Regions from separate parts of the Paenibacillus urinalis genome, predicted to be linked through region 2. Evidence: riboswitches for the same ligand, from Rfam matches in the RefSeq annotation. Region 2 holds a riboswitch; the other holds the start of a gene.
The links. Region 2 has a riboswitch for FMN ahead of ribD (bifunctional diaminohydroxyphosphoribosylaminopyrimidine deaminase/5-amino-6-(5-phosphoribosylamino)uracil reductase RibD). Riboswitches for the same ligand answer to the same signal wherever they lie in the genome.
Positions count from the first base shown of each region.

Region 1 (10,060 bases), 270 kb from region 2:
AATTTAGCAAGCTCTTCTTCCATGTAAGCTTCTCCTTCTTCATAGAAGGTAATATGATCGCCCTCATGGCTTTGTTTCATCTCAACAGAGACGAGAAGCGGCTTACCTAAACGGTCTGCAATCTCCATTTCTTGGGCTACAACCGCTGCTATTCCGTTTGATCCCTCTGCGGTATCACGGAAGGCCATTAATGAAACATGATCAAGTGTCTGAATCATCCATTCACTAACCGTTATATTCTTGCCTGGAAGCTCATATGCGTCAAGCCATACAGCGAGATCGGCACTCGTCTCCAGATCAGAATTTTTTTTGGTCTCTCGTGCAAAGTATTCCATATTTGCGGCCCATTCTGTAAGTACACGGTCACGGTCAATATGCCAGGCCTCATTTGTATACGGCTCTACATCAACATGGATACCATGGAATTTCTCCTGCTCCGAAGCATGCTGATTATATTCCTTAACATAATTGATTAACCGGGTAATACGGGGTCGGTTCTCTTCAAGCCCCCATATCGGATGGCCTCCCATGGCATGAACCTCGATCCCCATGGCTGCTGCCTGACTGACAAAATTTCGATACAGCTCAAACGGCTGCTCCAAATCAAGTCTTACATACAAATAATTTATATTTTTCTCTTCTACAAATTCGAGCACGCGTTCACTGTCATGAATCACTTGCTCTGCTTGCCAAATGTACGTCCCCCGGATAGAGCCCGGTTCTGGATCCGGCGTTGGCTCTGGATCCGGTGTTGGCTCTGGATCCGGTGTTGGTTCTGGATCCGGTGTTGGCTCTGGATCCGGTGTTGGCTCTGGATCCGGTGTTGGCTCTGGATCCGGTGTTGGCTCTGGATCCGGTGTTGGTTCTGGATCTGGTGTTGGTTCTGGATCCGGTGTTGGTTCTGGATCCGGTGTTGGCTCTGGATCCGGTGTTGGCTCTGGATCCGGTGTTGGTTCTGGATCCGGTGTTGGTTCTGGATCCGGTGTTGGTTCTGAATCCGGTGTTGGTTCTGGATCCGGTGTTGGCTCTGGATCTGTACCGTTTTCGCTGAGGTTAGACCAATACACATAATCATGCACTGCTACGCCGGCAAAATTGCGGTATTCCTGCAGTGATAATGACACCTCGTTAAGTACAGCTTCCATTTCTTCTGCTGATTTACCTGCAAATGAGGTGTACTCTTCACCTGGCATCGGTTTTGTGTTTACAGCGATAACAACCTTTGCGTCATAAGCTTCCGACCATTCCATTTCTTGCTCAATTACATGAGAAATGCTGTCATCGCCGGTTGCTTTATCACGGTAAGCCATTAAAGTGATTTGATCAAACCTATTCATGAACCATTGGATTAGCGGCGTATCGGTCTCAGGCACTTCATATTGGTCATACCAAAAAGGCAGGTCAATGGCACTGATTAGAGAAGCATCCTGATTCGCAACGTCTAAAAACAGCTCAAGATTGGTTAAATAGGATTGAATGATAGACTCGCTGTCCTCGCTCCAATCATTCAGAACATAGGGTTCAATATCCAGATGAATTCCTGCAAACTGTTCCGATTCCTCAGATTCAGCATTGTAATCAACAACCCAGTTAGCAAATTGAAGCAGCCGTTCTCTCCCACCTTCTGTCGCCCAGTAAGGATGGCCTGCGAGTGCATCAACCTTGATCCCCCGCTCCTGCGCATTTCGCACAAAGGTCTGATACATTTCCTCTGGCTGATTCATATCAATTCTTAAGTAAATATGATCAATATTTTGATTGTCGGCGTATTCCAGTACATCTTGGCCGCCATCTGCGATGGTCTCTGCCTGCCATAACCATGTTGCCCGCGTAGATGAATGACTCGATTCAAAAGCAGTCATAAATATAACACTTATGAATAAGACAACCCATAATAAACCGCGGGATTGATTGCGTATCATATCCTCCCTCCAATTCTCCTCTCTTTTTTGAACCAACGCTATTATAGCAGTGGATAAAAGTAAAAGAATGAGCCCTGGTGCTCAACTTGGGCTCATTCTTCTATATTCGGTCTTTAGCCTGATTATTCGATTACAGTCCCAGGATTAGGGCTCATATATCATTTTTCTTGTCATACCGCCATCAATGACCAGGTTCTCTCCAGTTACAAAATCGTTGTCAGGTGCCGTCAAAAATAAACAGGCTCTTGCAATATCCTCTGGCTTGCCAACTCTTTGCGACGGATGCTGGACATGATCTATTTCTCTAAGTTCACTGTAGTCTCCTGTTTCAATCCATCCCGGACTAATACTATTGACCCGAATCCGTTTATCTGCCAGTGATACAGCCATCGCATGAGTAAGTGCAACAATGGCTCCTTTGGAAGCCGCATAGGCTTCAGAGTTCGGCTCGGACATCGTCGCTCTCGTGGAGGCCATATTGACTACAGCGCCGCCCTGTTTATTATTCCCCATATATTTAGCCGCTTCTCTTGTCGTTAAAAAACAGCTGCGAGCATTGGTATTCATGACGTCATCCCATTCATTCAGGGACAATTCAAGCGGAGACTTCCAGATGCCATAACCTGCGTTGTTAATGAGGATATCGATCTTCCCATATTCCCGCATGGCTGTATTCATTAAATGTACAATTGCTTCTTCAGACCTAACATCGCAGGCAACAAATATGGCAGTTTCACCTTTTTGACGAATGGCTGCGGCTGCCGCGGCCCCTTTTTCTTCATTTTGATCGGTAAGGACCACCTTCGCTCCCTGCTCAGCGTATGCTTCAGCTACAACTTTACCAATACCTTGCGCTGCGCCTGTCACGATAACAACATCATCTTTGAATTTCATTATACCTCTCCTTATGACTAGAGATTGGAACCAGCTATAATTTTCTGATAACTATATATTACACAAATTTAGGTTCTGGCATAAATCCGAATCAATAACCTAATGAAATAGAAATCATGCCCCTAATAAAGAATAATTAATCGAGTATATCTCAATTGAAACGGTTCAGATTCAACAAGGATTAAAAACAAAAAGCCGCCCCATTGGGACGGCTGATCAATGACATGCTAACCTCGAACACGTTCGGTATATACTCTGTTATAACGCTTGAACCCAAGATATCTGGTCCCCTGAAAAGTAAGCTGGCCTTCATCGCCCTCAGCGCATAAACCATACTCATCTCCGCCGACCTTGAACTCAATCCGATCTCCGCTGTCCACTTCAAACGTAATAAAATAGAGCGTCCGCGTATTCTGCCCCTCGCTTTGACTCTGCTGTGATACCTGAATTCTTCTTCCTGTAATTCTTGAAGGGACAGTCAATACCGGCTGCTTATTGTTCCGTCCCCAAGTAAGGAGCTCTTTTCCCAGGGTCAATGCGACAATACCGAGAATCACGACAAATACCGCCGGGAATACCGTTCCGAAAAAATCAAACATCCAGAAAGATTCAAATCCCATGCCGTCTCCTCCCGTCCTCTGATTCTTGTCTGTAAATAACCGACTACTTGTTTATGTATATGCCGTAGTGCGGTCAACTTGTCAGTTCGCGGAAGAAATACTTCATGGGATTAATTTTAAAGGACGCTCCAGCTGGTCCCGCCATCCATCGTCTGCATTAATATTGATTTTTTCTCACTGGCATTCTCAAGCAGTACCCACCCTACTTTGGGGCTAACGAACTGCAGCTTGACAACCTCAGGATAATCTACAAGCTTCTCTGCCAAAACTTGACTTACAGGCAGTCTGTCCCAAGTCTCCCCTTGATCTATCGTATGATAGACATAAGACCCCTGCAGTGCCCAGCCTTCAGACTCACTGACAAAAGTAGGATACAAATCCTTGTTCACACCACGCTGAGAAGGCAGATTAAACTGGACATGCTCCCAAATAGAGCCTCCATCTGTCGTAAACAGACCGCTGTACTGAACACCGCTGCCTTCCGCACAGCCTAAGGGAAGATACATTTGCTGATGATCTACACTTAAGCTCTCTATCTCGCCAAGAGAATAAGAAGAGCAAGACTCATACAATGCTGATGATCTGTTGAAAAACGGCTCGTTAATAGACCAGGCTTTCCCTGCATTCTTGGTTACATAAATCTTAGGAGCGCCAAGCTCAAGCACGGATACGACTCCTTGCTCTCCGCCCGTGAACTGCATGCCTTCAACATATCCGCGCAGCGGTATAGCATGATCCGTCTGCTGAAGTGGAGAGCTTGTCATCACTTCAGACCAATTCATTCCCCCGTCAAGCGTCGAGAATATTTTCTTCTCCTCTTTGCCCGTACCAGCATTGTCACTTGTCATTAAGTAGCCTTCCTTGGCTGAAGCAAAATGTAGTGCAGTAACCTTCTGAGTCTCCTTCAATGAAGAAATCATCCAGCTCTCCCCGCCGTCATTCGTTCGCAGTACCACATTGTCAGTTCCATCTGTTCCGGAACGAACAATCCAGCCATTCATGCCATCCAGGAAAAAAATATCCTCTCCGTAAACCGGATTCGTCGCAAACTTCACATTAGATGAAGGAGAAATATTCGTCCAGGTCTCCCCATTGTCACGGGTATAATATAAACGCAGCTCGCTTCTCGTTACTCCCCAAGCCAGACCGCCATAACCATGAATTAATTGAAAGTCCGTTAATCGTGTCTGAATTTGATATTTGTTCATTTCATCGACTTCGTAATTACTAGGTTCAATAAGCGTAATTGTCTGCCCATCTTCCAGCTGCTCTTCCTTTACGACTACTGGCTGAGCCTCCTCGGGTTCCGAAGATGTGCAAGCTGTCAGCGCCAGTGTGAGCATAAGTATACATACTAGAGCCCGCTTTGTCATTTCTCGCATGCTATTCCACCTCTTTGTGCCTGTTAAGGCTGTCCTCTAAGTTAGACATTATAGCATACTTTATTTTGAATGAGAGTCAAAACTGTTACTTGTTCCTCTTTATTCTGTAATACATTTCGCCCTCCTGGCATCTGCCAGAAGGGCGAAATTGTTTGTACTTTATTCATGTTATTATTTCTTAGATTGCTTGTCTCCAAGCTCGCTGTTCCGGTATCCATAAAAGAAATAAATACATAGACCGACGAGAATCCATACGGCAAATCCACCCCAGGTTGATCCGTCCAGCTGAAGCATCAGCAGTACACAGAATGCAGCGCTCAGCAGTGGAAGAAACGGCACCCAAGGTACAGAAAATCCTCGTTTGAGATCTGGCCTGGACTTGCGCAGACCAATAACACCAAGCGATACGACAGCAAATGCAAACAGGGTTCCAATGATGGTCAGGCTGGCAAGCTGATCCAGCGGCAGCAATCCGCACAGGAGTGCGATAATAATGCCTACCATCCATGTACTGCGAACAGGGGTCTGTTTCTTCTCATCCACTTTAGATAAGAACTTAGGCAGCAGCCCATCCCGAGAGATCGCAAACAAGAGCCGGGTCTGACTAAACAATAGAACAAGCAGCACCGTCGTAATACCCACTATGGCTCCCACTGAAATAAGTCCTGCTACAAAGTCTTGTCCAACAAAACGTAATGCGAAAGCGACAGGGTCCGCAACTCCAAGATTGGTAAAAGGAACCATCCCGGTCAGGACGACAGCGACAAGTGAATACATAATCATACATACAATAAGTGATCCAATAATTCCTATAGGAAGATTACGCTGCGGGTTTTTGACTTCTTCTGCCGCTGTAGCCACCGCATCGAATCCAATATAGGCGAAAAACACAACGGCCGCACCACTCATTACTCCTGTAAAACCAAATGGCATGAAGGGAGTCCAATTGTCAGGTTTCACATAAAATGCACCAACCAGAATGAATATGATGATAACTGCTATTTTGACAATAACCATAATTGCATTAAATCTTGCCGTTTCTCTCGCTCCCTGGGTGAGTAATAAGCATATCGCCAAAATAATGAGAACGGCCGGCAAATCTATGATTTGTCCCTGCGACAAATTAAAAGCACCGGATATAGCGGTGGGAAGATGCATGCCGAAGCCTTCCAGCAGCCCTTGAACATAGGCTGACCATCCGCTTGCTACCGATGCCGCAGCAACACCATACTCTAGTACCAGTGTCCAGCCCATTAACCAACCGACCACTTCACCGAATGCGGCATAGCTGTAAGCATAGGCACTACCCGATACAGTAACTGTGGAAGCCAGTTCTGAGTAACACAACGCTGCCAGAATACAAGCGATGGCGGCAATAACGAAGGAGATCATTAGTGCGGGCCCTGCATGCTCTGCAGCGGCTTGTCCGGTAATAACGAAAATACCGGTACCAATAATAGCACCGACCCCAAGTGATATCAGATCCAGCGCCCCAAGTGTCTTCTTAAGGCCTGTACCCTTGTTCAGGTCAAAATGCTTCTTGCGAAATAAATCCATAATGTCACTCCTAGATGAATGTTGCAACGCTTTAGTGCATTTAAGCACAAACAATTATTATGCGAAAGTTAGCACAGCTTGTCAACTTTAATCCTTGAATTAGAATCATTTGGCTTAAGCTTTGGTAACAGATTGCCCTGAACTTGAATTTTTATTATAAATTGATCAACCGGCCAAAAATAAGTATTGCTACGATAGCGCTTTCTATATTATTATGTTGGAGTAGGTTACAACTAATCATCTACTTACTATTTTATACTATCTTAATAAATGAATAATGGATCTTCGGGGTAGGGTGAAATTCCCAATCGGCGGTGACGTTCTTGCAATAAAGAACGAAGCCCGCGACTCGCTGCTCAAGCATTCCTTGCGCACGCGACTGACTTGGTGCAATTCCAAGGCCGACGGTTACAGTCCGGATGAGAGAAGATCATCGATTACATGCGGTTGTTATATGAAGACGCATGTTTATTTGATCACCCCTGTTGATTGTGCATGGTTACATGTGCGTATTCACATGGGTTTTTTACTATCTGAAGATACCATATTCAAATTCTCACTTACGAAGGAGTTTGGAATATGGAACACACGAACAAAAAAGCATTACCTGCAGCCGGCTCAACCGGCTTCTGGCTCGTCGCACTCGGAGCAGCACTATGGGGTATCGGTCCTCTGTTCCGGATTCATCTGCTGGACTACATGACCTCGACGCAAGTCGTCCTGATTGAGCATCTCCTTGTCTGTCTGGTTGCTGTACCGATTCTATGGATTAACCGATCTGAGCTGAAAAACCTGCGTCTGAAGCATGTATTCGCTCTGCTTGTCATATCCTGGGGAGGATCTGCACTAGCTACCGTTATTTTTACAATAGCCTTGTCCAGTGGTGATCTGAATGCGGTTGTGCTGCTGCAAAAAATGCAGCCGATCTTTGCCATCCTGCTCGCAAGGCTGATTCTCAAGGAGACGCTGCCCAAACGTTTCGTCTTCTTCTTCATTATCGCTATTGTGGGAACGTATTTGCTTACCTTCGGATTCACCATTCCTTTTGGAACAAACAGCGAATGGATTAAAATAGGAAGCCTATTATCCTTACTCGCCGCAGCTCTATGGGGTGGATCTACGGTGATGGGACGCCTGCTTCTCGGGCAAGCGCAATACAAGACAGTAACCTCTCTTCGATATGTACTCGCGCTGCCTTTACTCCTTATTATGACCTGGATGGAAGGAGCATCGATGAATCTTCCACAGGCAGGAGCGGATCTTGCGAGCATCGGAGTTAACTTGCTGGCACAGGCTTTGCTTCCTGGCCTGCTGAGTCTGCTGCTATATTATAAAGGCTTATCTTCGACCAAAGCATCGATGGCTACCCTTGCCGAGCTTAGCTTCCCGATGATGGGTGTGCTCGTAAACTGGATCGCTTTTGGACAGTTGGTTACTCCTGCTCAGCTCATTGGTTTTGTGCTGATCTGGACGACATTGTTTATATTTGCTCGTCAGCAGCAACAGAGCAGCCAGCAGCTGGTCTCGCGCACGACATGAGATGAAAGGATTAAGATGAGGCTGAGCTGGATTTTGATCTCTATATCTTCTAGACTTGAAGAGTTATAGCGAAGTCGCTGTCCATTTGGACGGCGATTTTTTATATATAAATAAATTTTTACTTTCTCCTCCATCTTCCCTCCAACTGCACATGGCAACCTGACAGATTTATGCGTTATGATAGAGAGAACGATTAGAAAGGGATGATCAATTAGCCTATGACTTCTTTTCCTTATACATCATATGACGCGGTAGGGCTCGCACAGCTGATAAGAGATAAACAAATTTCTCCAGTAGAGCTTGTAACTGCTGCCATGGAACAAATCGATCAATTGAATCCTGAGCTGAATGCCGTGGTCCGTACTCGCTACGAAGCAGCACTGCAGGAAGCAGGTGAGGTGAATACACTCGCCCAGCCTTTTGCAGGTGTCCCCATATTGCTAAAAGACATTTCACAAGCAATTGCTGGTGAGCCTCTGACATCAGGTTCTAAATTATTTGCTGAACACAAGCCACTCTACGATTCTCATTATGTAGCCAAGCTTCGGAGAGCCGGTTTTATTCCGATTGGACACACCAACACCCCGGAATTTGGACTTAAGAATATTACCGAGCCTAAGCTGCACGGCCCTTCAAGAAACCCATGGAATACAGACCACTCTCCAGGCGGCTCCAGTGGAGGATCGGCATCAGCCGTTGCTTCCGGCATGGTACCCATCGCCGGAGCAAGTGACGGCGGAGGGTCAATTCGCATCCCCGCTTCGTTCAGCGGGCTGTTCGGATTAAAGCCTACCCGTGGACGTACTCCTGTAGGACCCGGGGTTGGCCGGCAGTGGCAGGGCGCATCCATTGATTTTGCCCTGTCGAGAACGGTGAGGGATAGTGCGGCACTGCTCGATGTACTGCAAGTGCTTCAGAACGAGGCTGCATTCCAAGTACCGCTGTACCCGGGAAGATACGTGGAAGATATGTATTTAACGCTTGAACGGAAATATCGAATTGCCTATACATTGGATTCTCCAGTAGGCACACCTGTCAGTGAGGATGCCAAGGAGGCCGTGCGCAAGGTCGTGAAATACCTGGAATCTGAAGGACATATTATTGAAGAAAAACAAAGTCCGGTAAACGGCGTTCATCTCATGGAGAACTATTATATGATGAACAGCGGTGAGATGGCAGCCATGGTACTGAAGATGGAACGTGGACTTGGAAGAACCATTACTTCAGAGGATATCGAAATTGAAGGCTGGGTGCTTCTTGAGGCTGGCCGAAAATTATCCGCAGCGGAATTTGTACATAGTCTCGCAGAATGGGATGTTGCTGCCGCACAAATGGCTTCTATTTTTGACCGATATGATTTCTATATCACACCGACTAATGCCTATCCGGCTCCGCAGATTGGTGAACTGACGCCTGGGCCCGCGAAGATCGAACAGCTGCTTAGGGTAAGTGAGTTATCTAAGGACAAGCAGCAAGCGCTTATCTATGATATGTTTGAACCTAGCTTAACTTACACTCCGTTCACCCAGCTTGCTAATTTGACAGGTACTCCGGCTATGAGCCTTCCCCTTCATCTTAGTCAGTCCGGGCTGCCTATGGGTGTTCAGTTCATGTCTGCTAAAGGAAGAGAGCATGAGATGCTGCAGCTGGCACACCTGCTTGAGAATACAGACCTGTGGATTTCTCCTTTAGCTTCTGGAGGTGAACATTAAGACCCATGGACATTCTTGGGGTCAAGCTGCACTCCGCCATGGAGCAGCCCATTGATTTGAATGAGATCGTAGGAGGTCTGCCCTGTGAACAGCAAAAGAAAATTCGCAGGTTCAGACGTTTCCCTGACCAATTAAGATCTCTATGCGGAGAGCTGCTAATTCAGAGCTACGCTGTCGAGCATTGGAAGCTGCCCCCTAACAAGCTGGACAGGCAGACCAACCACTTTGGCAAACCTGAATTTGTTCATTATCCGACGCATCATTACAACATCTCTCACTCAGGGGCCTGGGTGGTAGCTGCTTTTGACCGACATCCGGTTGGCATTGATATTGAAGAGTTAAATGATGTAGACCTGACTCTTGCAGATCGATTCTTCACTCGGAACGAGGCGGAGCTGGTGCATAACCAGGCAGACCTAGAGCAGAAGCAGATG
Region 1 covers NZ_CP118108.1:3,446,898-3,456,957, forward strand. Annotated here, with positions in the region: gene PUW25_RS15850 (hypothetical protein) at 1-1,922, opposite strand, end outside; gene PUW25_RS15855 (SDR family NAD(P)-dependent oxidoreductase) at 2,067-2,816, opposite strand; gene PUW25_RS15860 (DUF2500 domain-containing protein) at 3,044-3,436, opposite strand; gene PUW25_RS15865 (YCF48-related protein) at 3,553-4,818, opposite strand; gene PUW25_RS15870 (amino acid permease) at 4,990-6,375, opposite strand; FMN riboswitch at 6,653-6,810, shown strand; gene PUW25_RS15875 (DMT family transporter) at 6,955-7,914, shown strand; gene PUW25_RS15880 (amidase) at 8,133-9,626, shown strand; gene PUW25_RS15885 (4'-phosphopantetheinyl transferase family protein) at 9,632-10,060, shown strand, end outside.
Region 1: another riboswitch for FMN. It lies ahead of PUW25_RS15875 (DMT family transporter); the one in region 2 lies ahead of ribD (bifunctional diaminohydroxyphosphoribosylaminopyrimidine deaminase/5-amino-6-(5-phosphoribosylamino)uracil reductase RibD).

Region 2 (10,060 bases):
CTTGTCAATTGTAATATTCGTCTCGTATGGTCTGTCGTTCAGCGGTTTATGAACCGGGGATACGAGCCGGAGGATCTGTTTCAGATCGGCTGCATCGGGCTTCTCAAATCAGTAGATAAATTTGATCTGAGCTATGATGTCAAATTTTCGACTTATGCGGTTCCCATGATTATCGGCGAAATTCAGCGTTTCCTGCGTGATGATGGGACGCTGAAGGTCAGCCGATCCCTGAAAGAGACCGCCAATAAGGTTCGCAAGAAGAAGGATGAGCTCTCTAAATACTTAGACAGGCTGCCCACCATCAAGGAGGTTGCAGACGAGCTGGGGATTACCCCTGAGGAGGTTGTATTCGCTCAGGAAGCGAATAAGCCTCCAACTTCCATACACGAAACGGTATTTGAGAATGACGGGGACCCGATTACACTTATGGATCAGATTGCTGATGAATCTCAGGAGCGTTGGTTCGACAAGATGGCCCTTAATGAAGCGATCGGAAATCTGTCTGAGCGGGAGCGACTGATCGTATACCTCCGGTATTACAAGGATCAGACGCAATCTGAAGTAGCTGCCAGACTGGGCATATCGCAGGTTCAAGTGTCTAGACTGGAGAAAAAAATACTGCAGATTATCCGGGAACAAATCGCACAGTAAATATGAAGTGCATATAACAACGACTAACACATATAGGGAGTCTTTTCTCGTTAGAGAAAAGACTCTTTTTTTGTGGGTCAGCTCGATATCAATCCCAAGGAATAGAAAAGCGGAGGAGTCTCCATACTATGAATAATTTCACAGTATAAAGGGGTGAGGTTAGGATGACCGCACCATCCACTCCTATCATTTATGTAAGGCTGCACAGCCGGATCAAGATGAAGCTTGGCGTTACACTCAAGATCAGGCATGTGGCACATGTGCTCACAGATCCGCCTGGCTTGGAAGACAAAGTGCTGGAAGCGGAACTGATGCAGACGGAGAAAAAGGACGGGAGCCTGCTGCTTGTTGATGTGCTTCAGATTATTGGTCAAATACAGAAGACGGTGCCGGGAGCAACGATTGAAACATTGGGCAGCAGCCATACGCTTGTCGAGCTGATCCCTCATGATCGGCCGCCGTCCAAATCGCTGTTTATACTTGTATGGCTCCTGCTGTTCTTTGGCTCGGCGCTGACCATTATGAACTTTCACGCGGATGTAAACATGAAGGAAGTGCATATTCGAATCGTTGAGATGCTGACGGGGTATCGGGATGAGAATCCTTACTTGTTTCAGACGGCATACTCTATTGGTATCGGTTTTGGCATGGCTGTATTTTTTAATCATTTGTTCAAGAAAAAATGGAATGATGAGCCTACCCCGCTGGAGGTCGAGATGTACCTTTACCAGCAAAATGTGGATCAATATGCAGTGAATGAAGAGTACGAACGAATTAAAAAAGAGCGTGCTTCTTCGGGTCAGAAATAATGATGACGGTTCTGGATGGCTGCATACTCATTGTTCTGGGCATTGCAGCAGGAATTGCTGTGGGGAGCGGAGTCATTGCTCTCTTCATCGTACTGGACATGATCCCTCGCTTAGCCCAGCTTACACGTTCATATGACAAAGCATATGCCTATGAAGGAGCTATGATTGCCGGTTCATTCGTTGGAACAGTCGCTGACTTATGGAACTTGAAGGTTTACGGTCTTCCGATTATTTCGATATTCGTTGGCCTGCTGTGCGGTATATTTATCGGTTTGCTCGCAGCAGCTTTAACTGAGGTATTGAACGTCCTGCCCATATTAGCCAAGAGACTGGGTATGAAATCTTATTTATTTGGATTATTAATGGCCATGGTGTTCGGCAAAGTTGCCGGTTCATTATTTGATTGGTTTGTGTACACCAGATAACAGCTGAATGCATACAACAGAAGGAGGAGACATCAAACAAATGTCAGATGAATCGCAGCAAATGACCGAGGAAGAGAAGCAGCTCCAGGAAAAAAAGGAACAAGAAATGTCAGATTCCATTGTGGAGTCGATTGAGTACTGGCAGAATGAGGACGTCATTGATCCTGATTTTGACGTACTGCGAAAGACGCTCAAGTATGTCATGGGCTTTGGAGAAACTTTTGATGTCAATTTCCGCGAGATGACCTTCGGTGGACGTCATACCGGACTTTTGTTCATCACGGGACTTACCAAAGATACGATTTTGACTGAAATTTTAAAGAGACTGTCCTATGTGCCCGAGGATGAGATGACATCCGATGCCTTGGAAAAATACTTTGAATTCTACATTCCCCATATCCAGGTATCCAAGGTAACGAAGCTGAGCGAAGCGTTCATCCAGGCAATGAGCGGTATGAGCGTCTTCTTTGTGGAAGGCGAAACAACAGCACTGATCATTGATACCCGTAGTTATCCTTCACGCGGTCCTGAAGAACCATCATTAGAGCGAGTCGTCAGGGGAGCCAGAGACGGATTTACAGAAACGATGCTGACCAATGTGTCCCTTGTCCGCAGACGTCTGCATGATCCTGGATTTAAGCTGGAGCTGTTCCGTGTAGGGGAAAGAACCAAAACCGATGTGTGCCTTGCTTATATCGACGATATCGTGGACAAGGTCCAGGTTGAGACGATTCGCAAAAAGATCGAGACTATCGATATTGATGGTATTCCGCTTGCTGATAAGCAGCTGGAGGAGATCATCATTAATCGAGGCTGGCATCCGTATCCGCTGGTACGTTATTCCGAGCGTCCCGATTCGGTTGCTTCCCACTTGCTTGAGGGCAGGGTGGTCCTGTTCGTGGATACTTCTCCTAGTGTTATGATTATGCCTACAACCTTTTTTGATCTGTGTCAGCATGCCGAGGAGAACAGGCAGACCCCGTTCATGGGCTCCTATCTGCGAATTATAAGAATTATCGGGATACTAGCCTCGTTGTTCCTGCTGCCTCTATGGATGCTGTTCGTCATTGATCCGGGATTAAAACCGGAGGGTCTGGACTTTATTGGTCCTCAGGAAAATGTAAAGCTTCCGATCATTCTGCAATTTCTCATTGTGGAGTTCGGGATCGATTTAATGCGAATGGCCGCGGTGCATACACCAACGCCGCTTGCCTCGGCAATGGGGCTTGTTGCAGCTATATTAGTCGGAGATGTAGCGGTGAAGACAGGTTTGTTCGTTAATGAGGTCCTGCTGTATATGGCGGTAGCAGCGATCGGGATGTTCGCAACTCCAAGCTATGAACTTGGGCTCGCAAATCGTATGGTCAGACTTATTCTTCTGGCACTCGTCGCGATCTTTAAAGTGCCTGGTCTGGTGGTTGGGACCACTGCAATCATTATTGGTCTCACGCTGCATCGTTCATACAATTCGTCTTATCTATGGCCATTTATACCCTTTAATGCAAAGGGGCTGGCAGCAACGTTCGTTCGTTCTCCAGTGCTTACAGGCAAGAAGAGACCTTCGTTTAACAAGCCTAGAGACAATACCAAGATGCCTTAATGCTGTTAAGATATCAGGCTTATGCCAATCAATATAATACAAATGATCTGCCGAATAATCCATTTCTAACAAAATCAAGAGTCTGCTATACTGATGTAAAAGTTCGATGGAATCTTTTTTCATTCCAGGAAAAGTGGAGGACTAGCGAATATGTATTTACACGGTACTAGCAAAGTTAATGAATCAGGACATCTCGAAATTGGTGGATGCGATACAGTTCAGCTCAAAGAAGAATATGGGACTCCACTATATATCGTTGATGAAACACTTGTCCGCAAGCGGGCTAGAGAATATATGGACGCATTCAGAGCTTCAGGCCTGAAATTTCAGGTAGCTTATGCGAGCAAGGCGTTCAGCGTAACGGCGATGTGCGCACTGGCCGAGCAGGAAGGCCTGTCTCTGGACGTTGTCTCGGATGGAGAGCTCTATACAGCTCTGCAGGCTGGCTTCCCGACAGAACGCATTCACTTCCATGGGAACAACAAAACACCGAATGAAATTGAAATGGCGCTGGATGCCCGTATCGGCTGCTTTGTCGTGGATAATCTGATCGAGCTGCAGATGCTTCAAGCCATGGCTGGTGAGAGGAATCAACAGGTCAATATTTTGCTGCGGGTAACCCCGGGTGTTGAAGCTCATACGCATGAGTATATTTCCACGGGTCAAACCGACTCGAAATTCGGCTTTGATATCGGAAACGGAGCCGCCCTTGAAGCAATAGAACGGGCTGTGAAGCAGCCGAACCTGAAGCTCCTTGGACTCCACTCCCACATTGGTTCGCAGATCTTCGAAGTGGAAGGCTTCCAAATGGCTGTAGAGCGAGTGGCTGCTTTTGCCAAAGAAGTGAAGAGTAAACTGAATGTGGTGTTCCCGGTTGTCAATCTTGGCGGTGGTTTTGGTATCCGTTATTTCGAAGGAGATACACCCCTTCAGGTATCCCAGTATGTCAAGGCGATCACGGATGGAGTGAAGCTGCATTTTGCAGGGATTGCAGAAGAGCTTCCGGAAATATGGGTTGAGCCGGGCCGCAGCATGGTAGGGGAAGCCGGTACAACGTTGTATACGGTAGGTGCAATCAAGAACATCCCTGGTGTACGCAAGTATGTATCGGTGGATGGAGGTATGACAGATAACCCGCGTCCAGCACTCTACGATTCGAAATACGAAGCGATGCTGGCTAACCGCGCTAATGAAGCAACAGAAGAGACTGTCTCTATTGCAGGTAAGGCCTGCGAGAGCGGAGATATGCTGATCTGGGATTTAGACCTTCCTCAGGTGGAATCAGGTGATCTCCTCGCCGTTTCCTGTACAGGTGCTTACAACTATTCCATGGCCAGCAATTACAACCGGATCCGTCGCCCAGCCGTTGTCTTCGTACAGAACGGTGAAAGTGATCTCGTTGTCCGTCGTGAAAGTAATGAAGATATCGTGCGTAACGATATTATCCCGGCAAGAATGAGCAAACAGACCATTAACAGTTGACTTTATACGCACTCTCCTCAAGGCTGTGTCTAGAACGTCAGCTTGCGGGGAGTGTTTTTTAGTTCGAGGTGACTTGGTTCCTGGCTCATCAGCCTCCCGAATAATTGCAAATTGTGGTCAAAGTAGATACAATCAGATAGTGATGCTTGAATTAAGGACAAGGCTTATGTATGGATCATGGCCTGCCTTAGAAAATAGTTGAAGGAAGTGACGCACATGAAAAAAGGAATTATCGAACTTGAAAATGGCGGAACCGTAGAAATTCAATTCCTGCCGGAAGAAGCACCAAATACAGTAGCAAACTTTGAAAAACTGGCTAACAGCGGTTTTTACAACGGCCTTAGCTTTCACCGTGTAATTCCAGGCTTCGTAGCTCAAGGCGGATGCCCGGTTGGCAACGGTACTGGTGGTCCTGGATACTCCATCGACTGCGAAACTGCAACTAACACAACGAAGCATGAAAAAGGTGTTCTCTCCATGGCACATGCCGGCAAAAACACAGGCGGAAGCCAATTCTTTATCGTGTATGAGCCACAGCCGCATTTGGATGGAGTGCATACTGTGTTTGGTAAAGTGACCAAAGGTATGGAGTACATTGACGGCGTGAAGCAAGGCGACAAAATGAAGAGCGTATCTGTATTTGACGCTTAAGTTGAAGCCTCTGTAACGACATAGCAAGAGCAGATTACGACATCCCGCATTCTATATGCGGGATGTTTTTTTATGCCGAGTATCTCGACGAGAATTTATGTAACTGCATTCCACACAGGGAGAGTAAGTTTTTTAATCAAGTAAGCGTATTCTTATTATTGGATGAGAGCTCAGCTGTTGATTTTTCAGTATAGGAGTGCTACTATTTTTCTATTACTAATGTTTCATAAGCTGTAATCCTTCGGGGCAGGGTGAAATTCCCTACCGGCGGTGATGACTTGTCTTCAAGTCTTAGTCCGTGACCCGTGAGCTGGAAGCTAGCGGTGGATCTGGTGCAACTCCAGAACCGACAGTATAGTCTGGATGAGAGAAGGAGAATAGGTACATAACAGACGACTCTATTTGTTGGCGTACCCAGCAGGACTTCTGCCTGTGTGTCAGTAATGATACTCGTGGTTTATTTGCCTTACCTTTAAAGAGATATCCTTAAGGTAGCGGCAGTGTTCTGCTGTATTTTCTATTGAACTCTCTAGCCCCTAGTCTGGCAGTTTAGCCGGATAGGGGCTTTTTTAATTAATGTCTTTTGCTGAAAAGAGGTAAGCATGATGGAAATGATGAATGATGAATTCTACATGTCGCTTGCTCTGGATATGGCAGAAAGAGCGCAGGGACAGACGGGTATCAATCCTGTTGTAGGCTGTGTCGTCGTGAAGGATGGACGAATGGTTGGTCTTGGAGCCCATTTGAAAAGGGGCACAGGCCATGCCGAGGTTCATGCCTTGAACATGGCGGGCAGTGAGGCGGAGGGCAGCACTGTCTATGTTACCCTTGAGCCCTGCAGCCACTACGGAAAGACACCGCCATGCAGCGAAAGGCTGATCAGTGAGAAGGTCAAGAGGGTGGTTGTCGCTTGCGAGGACCCTAATCCGCAGGTGGCAGGCAAGGGGTTTGATATGCTCCGCAGACACGGTATTGAAGTCAAGGTCGGCGTGCTGAGAGATCGGGCCAGACGGCTCAATGAGAAGTTCATTAAATATATTACAACGGGCCTGCCCTTTGTAACGCTCAAGACGGCCTCAACGTTAGACGGAAAGATCGCAACCAAGAGTGGAGACAGCAAATGGATTTCTAACGAACAAGCAAGAGAGCATATTCATATGCTTAGGCATCGTCACCAAGGAATTATGGTCGGGGTAGAAACCGTCATCGCTGATAATCCCGAGTTAACGACCCGGTTATCTGTAGATGGAATTAGTCCCATTCGGATTGTCGTAGATTCAAAGCTGAGAATTCCAATAGATACAAAGCTTGTTCGTGACGGAAATGCCAAAACCGTGATTCTGACGACAGATGAAGCGGAGGCTGATCGTGAGAAGGATCTGGAAAGTTATGGCGTACAAGTGATCCGATGCGGTCCGGGACCGAGGGTTGATCTACTGAGAGCGATGAGCTTGTTAGGTGAAATGGAGATCGGTTCAATATTGCTTGAAGGCGGCGGCACCTTGAACGGCGCGATGCTGGAGGCCAAGCTGATCGATCGCTTGCTGATGTTCATTGCACCGAAAATCGTCGGAGGATATGAGACTCCAGGCAGCTTCCGATTTGAAGGCGTGGAGCGAATGAATGATGCAATTCAATTAAATAAACTCGAAGTCGAGACCGTTGGAGATAATATTTGTGTGACAGGTTTACCTGTGTGGCCGTAAGGCTGATAAGGAGTGGATGCCATGTTTACTGGGCTGATTGAAGAAGTTGGACGAATTCGCAGCGTTGGCCGTAAAGGGGAGGCCATGGTCCTTGGAATTAGTGCCAAGCGAATAATGGATGATCTGAAGATCGGAGACAGTGTAGCTGTCAACGGGGTATGCTTAACCGCCACCTCTATAGAATCTGGAGGCTTCCTGGCAGATGTGATGCCCGAAACGTTCCGTCATACGACCCTACGTCATTTGGGAAGCGGCAGTCCTGTTAATCTTGAGCGGGCCATGTCAGCCGGAGGCCGTTTTGGAGGGCATATTGTACAAGGCCATGTAGATGGAACGGGACAGATTACTGCGATAACCCGAGACCAGAATGCGGTCGTGTTCGAAATTTCGCCGGTGAACAGTGATGTATTCCGGTTTATTATTCCGAAAGGCTCCATCACGATTGAAGGCATCAGCTTGACGGTTGTCGACACGACAGCTTCCTCTTTTACGGTATCCATTATACCGCATACATTAGGGGAGACTGTGCTCGCTCATCGTAGTATTGGAGATATCGTTAATCTTGAGTGTGACATTCTCGGCAAATATGTGAATCATTTGCTGCAGTATGGACAAGGAGCCGGTCCAGCTTCTGGAACGAGTGAGAAGTCGAAATTAAGCTTCGAATTTTTAAGCTCACACGGTTTTAACTGATAGAAATGAAGCAGTAACAAGGAGGGGAATGACATGGATGAGGAATCCATTTTTCATACAATAGAAGCTGCACTTCAGGATCTGCAGCAAGGCAAAGTGGTCATTGTCGTTGATGATGAAGACCGTGAGAATGAGGGTGATTTTGTAGCTCTGGCGGATAAAGCCACTCCGGAAGTCATCAATTTTATGATTACTGAGGGAAGAGGACTTGTCTGTGTGCCGATTACGCACGAACGCGCAGAAGAGCTTGACCTGAAACCTATGGTTCAGCAAAATACGGATTTTCATGGCACAGCCTTCACGGTATCCGTTGATCATAAGCTTACGACGACAGGAATATCGGCACATGAACGTTCCATTACGGTCAAAGCGCTGATCGACTCGGAAGCCACTGGAGCGGATTTCAGAAAGCCTGGCCATATGTTTCCACTGATTGCTAAGAAGGGCGGAGTGCTCAGACGGGCTGGGCATACAGAGGCTGCTGTAGATCTTGCCAGAATGAGTGGATCCTATCCTGCGGGTGTGATCTGTGAGATCATTAAGGAAGACGGATCCATGGCCAGACTACCTGATCTGAAGGAAATTGCGAAGCAGCATGATCTGAAGCTGATCAGCATCAAGGACATGATTGCCTATCGTAACGCCAAGGAGAAGCTGGTTACTCGTGAGGTTTCGGTGAGAATGCCGACTGATTTTGGTGAGTTTCAGGCGATAGCCTATACGAATGAAGTGGATAACAAGGAGCATGTAGCTCTTGTCAAAGGCACACTTAATACGGATGAGCCGGTTCTGGTGCGTGTACATTCCGAGTGTTTGACCGGAGATGTGTTCCATTCTCATCGTTGTGACTGCGGACCACAGTTTGAAGCTGCCCTGCGTCAGATTCATGAGAATGGGAGCGGCGTGCTGCTATATATGCGTCAGGAGGGCCGAGGGATCGGGCTCATCAACAAGCTCAAGGCCTACAAGCTGCAGGAGCAGGGACTTGATACGGTGGATGCGAATCTGAAGCTGGGCTTCCCCGCTGATCTTCGAGATTACGGCATCGGCGCGCAAATTCTCAAAGACTTGGGAATTCGCAAGATTAACCTGCTGACGAACAACCCGCGAAAGATCAAAGGGTTAGAGGGATGCGGTCTCGAAGTTGTTTCAAGAGTGCCGATTCAAATCGCAGAAAATAAAGATAATTCTTCTTATCTGCATACCAAGCAGTCCAAGCTGGGGCATATGCTGAAGTTTGATGATATTGAGCAGAACGAGCAGGAATTCAAATCTTAAGTTAAATACTACTTATTATAAGAAGGGCAGATGAATAATAATGGCTAACTATTTTGAAGGTAATTTAGTCTCCGAAGGATTAAGATATGGCGTTGTGGTTGGACGCTTCAATGAATTTTTAACGAGCAAGCTGCTGTCCGCGTCTCTGGATGCGTTCAAACGTCATGGTGTGCAGGATGATGAGGTTGATGTAGCTTGGGTTCCAGGAGCGTTTGAGATTCCTTTGATTGCTCAAAAAATGGCCGAGAGCGGCAAATATGATGCGGTGATTACACTCGCCACTGTCATCCGCGGCTCTACAACGCATTATGATTATGTTTGTAATGAAATGGCCAAGGGGGTCGCTGCAATTAACCTGAAGACAGGCGTGCCGACCATATTTGGACTGGTTTCTACAGAAAATATTGAACAGGCGATTGAGCGCTCTGGAACAAAAGCAGGAAATAAAGGCTGGGACGCTGCCGTAGCAGCAATTGAGATGGCAAACTTGACGAAACAGCTAAAATAGTGCTTAGTTAATATAAAGCCCTGTACTCAGGCTTCTCTTAGCCGGGGCAGGGCTTTACGTATTTTGTAACATTAGCGGGAGGATGCGTCCATTGACGGTTGTGACTTATAAGCTTGAATCGTTTGAAGGCCCGCTGGACCTTCTATTACATTTGATTGACAAACATGAGATTGACATCCAGGATATACCGATCAGCCGAATAACGGATCAATATATGGATTATATTCACTCCATGCAGGAGCTGGAGCTTGATATTA
Region 2 covers NZ_CP118108.1:3,715,380-3,725,439, reverse strand. Annotated here, with positions in the region: gene sigF (RNA polymerase sporulation sigma factor SigF) at 1-651, shown strand, start outside; gene PUW25_RS17170 (stage V sporulation protein AA) at 816-1,460, shown strand; gene PUW25_RS17165 (stage V sporulation protein AB) at 1,463-1,885, shown strand; gene PUW25_RS17160 (spore germination protein) at 1,926-3,485, shown strand; gene lysA (diaminopimelate decarboxylase) at 3,636-4,967, shown strand; gene PUW25_RS17150 (peptidylprolyl isomerase) at 5,184-5,618, shown strand; FMN riboswitch at 5,852-5,997, shown strand; gene ribD (bifunctional diaminohydroxyphosphoribosylaminopyrimidine deaminase/5-amino-6-(5-phosphoribosylamino)uracil reductase RibD) at 6,224-7,324, shown strand; gene ribE (riboflavin synthase) at 7,346-8,017, shown strand; gene PUW25_RS17135 (bifunctional 3,4-dihydroxy-2-butanone-4-phosphate synthase/GTP cyclohydrolase II) at 8,051-9,295, shown strand; gene ribH (6,7-dimethyl-8-ribityllumazine synthase) at 9,336-9,803, shown strand; gene PUW25_RS17125 (segregation and condensation protein A) at 9,895-10,060, shown strand, end outside.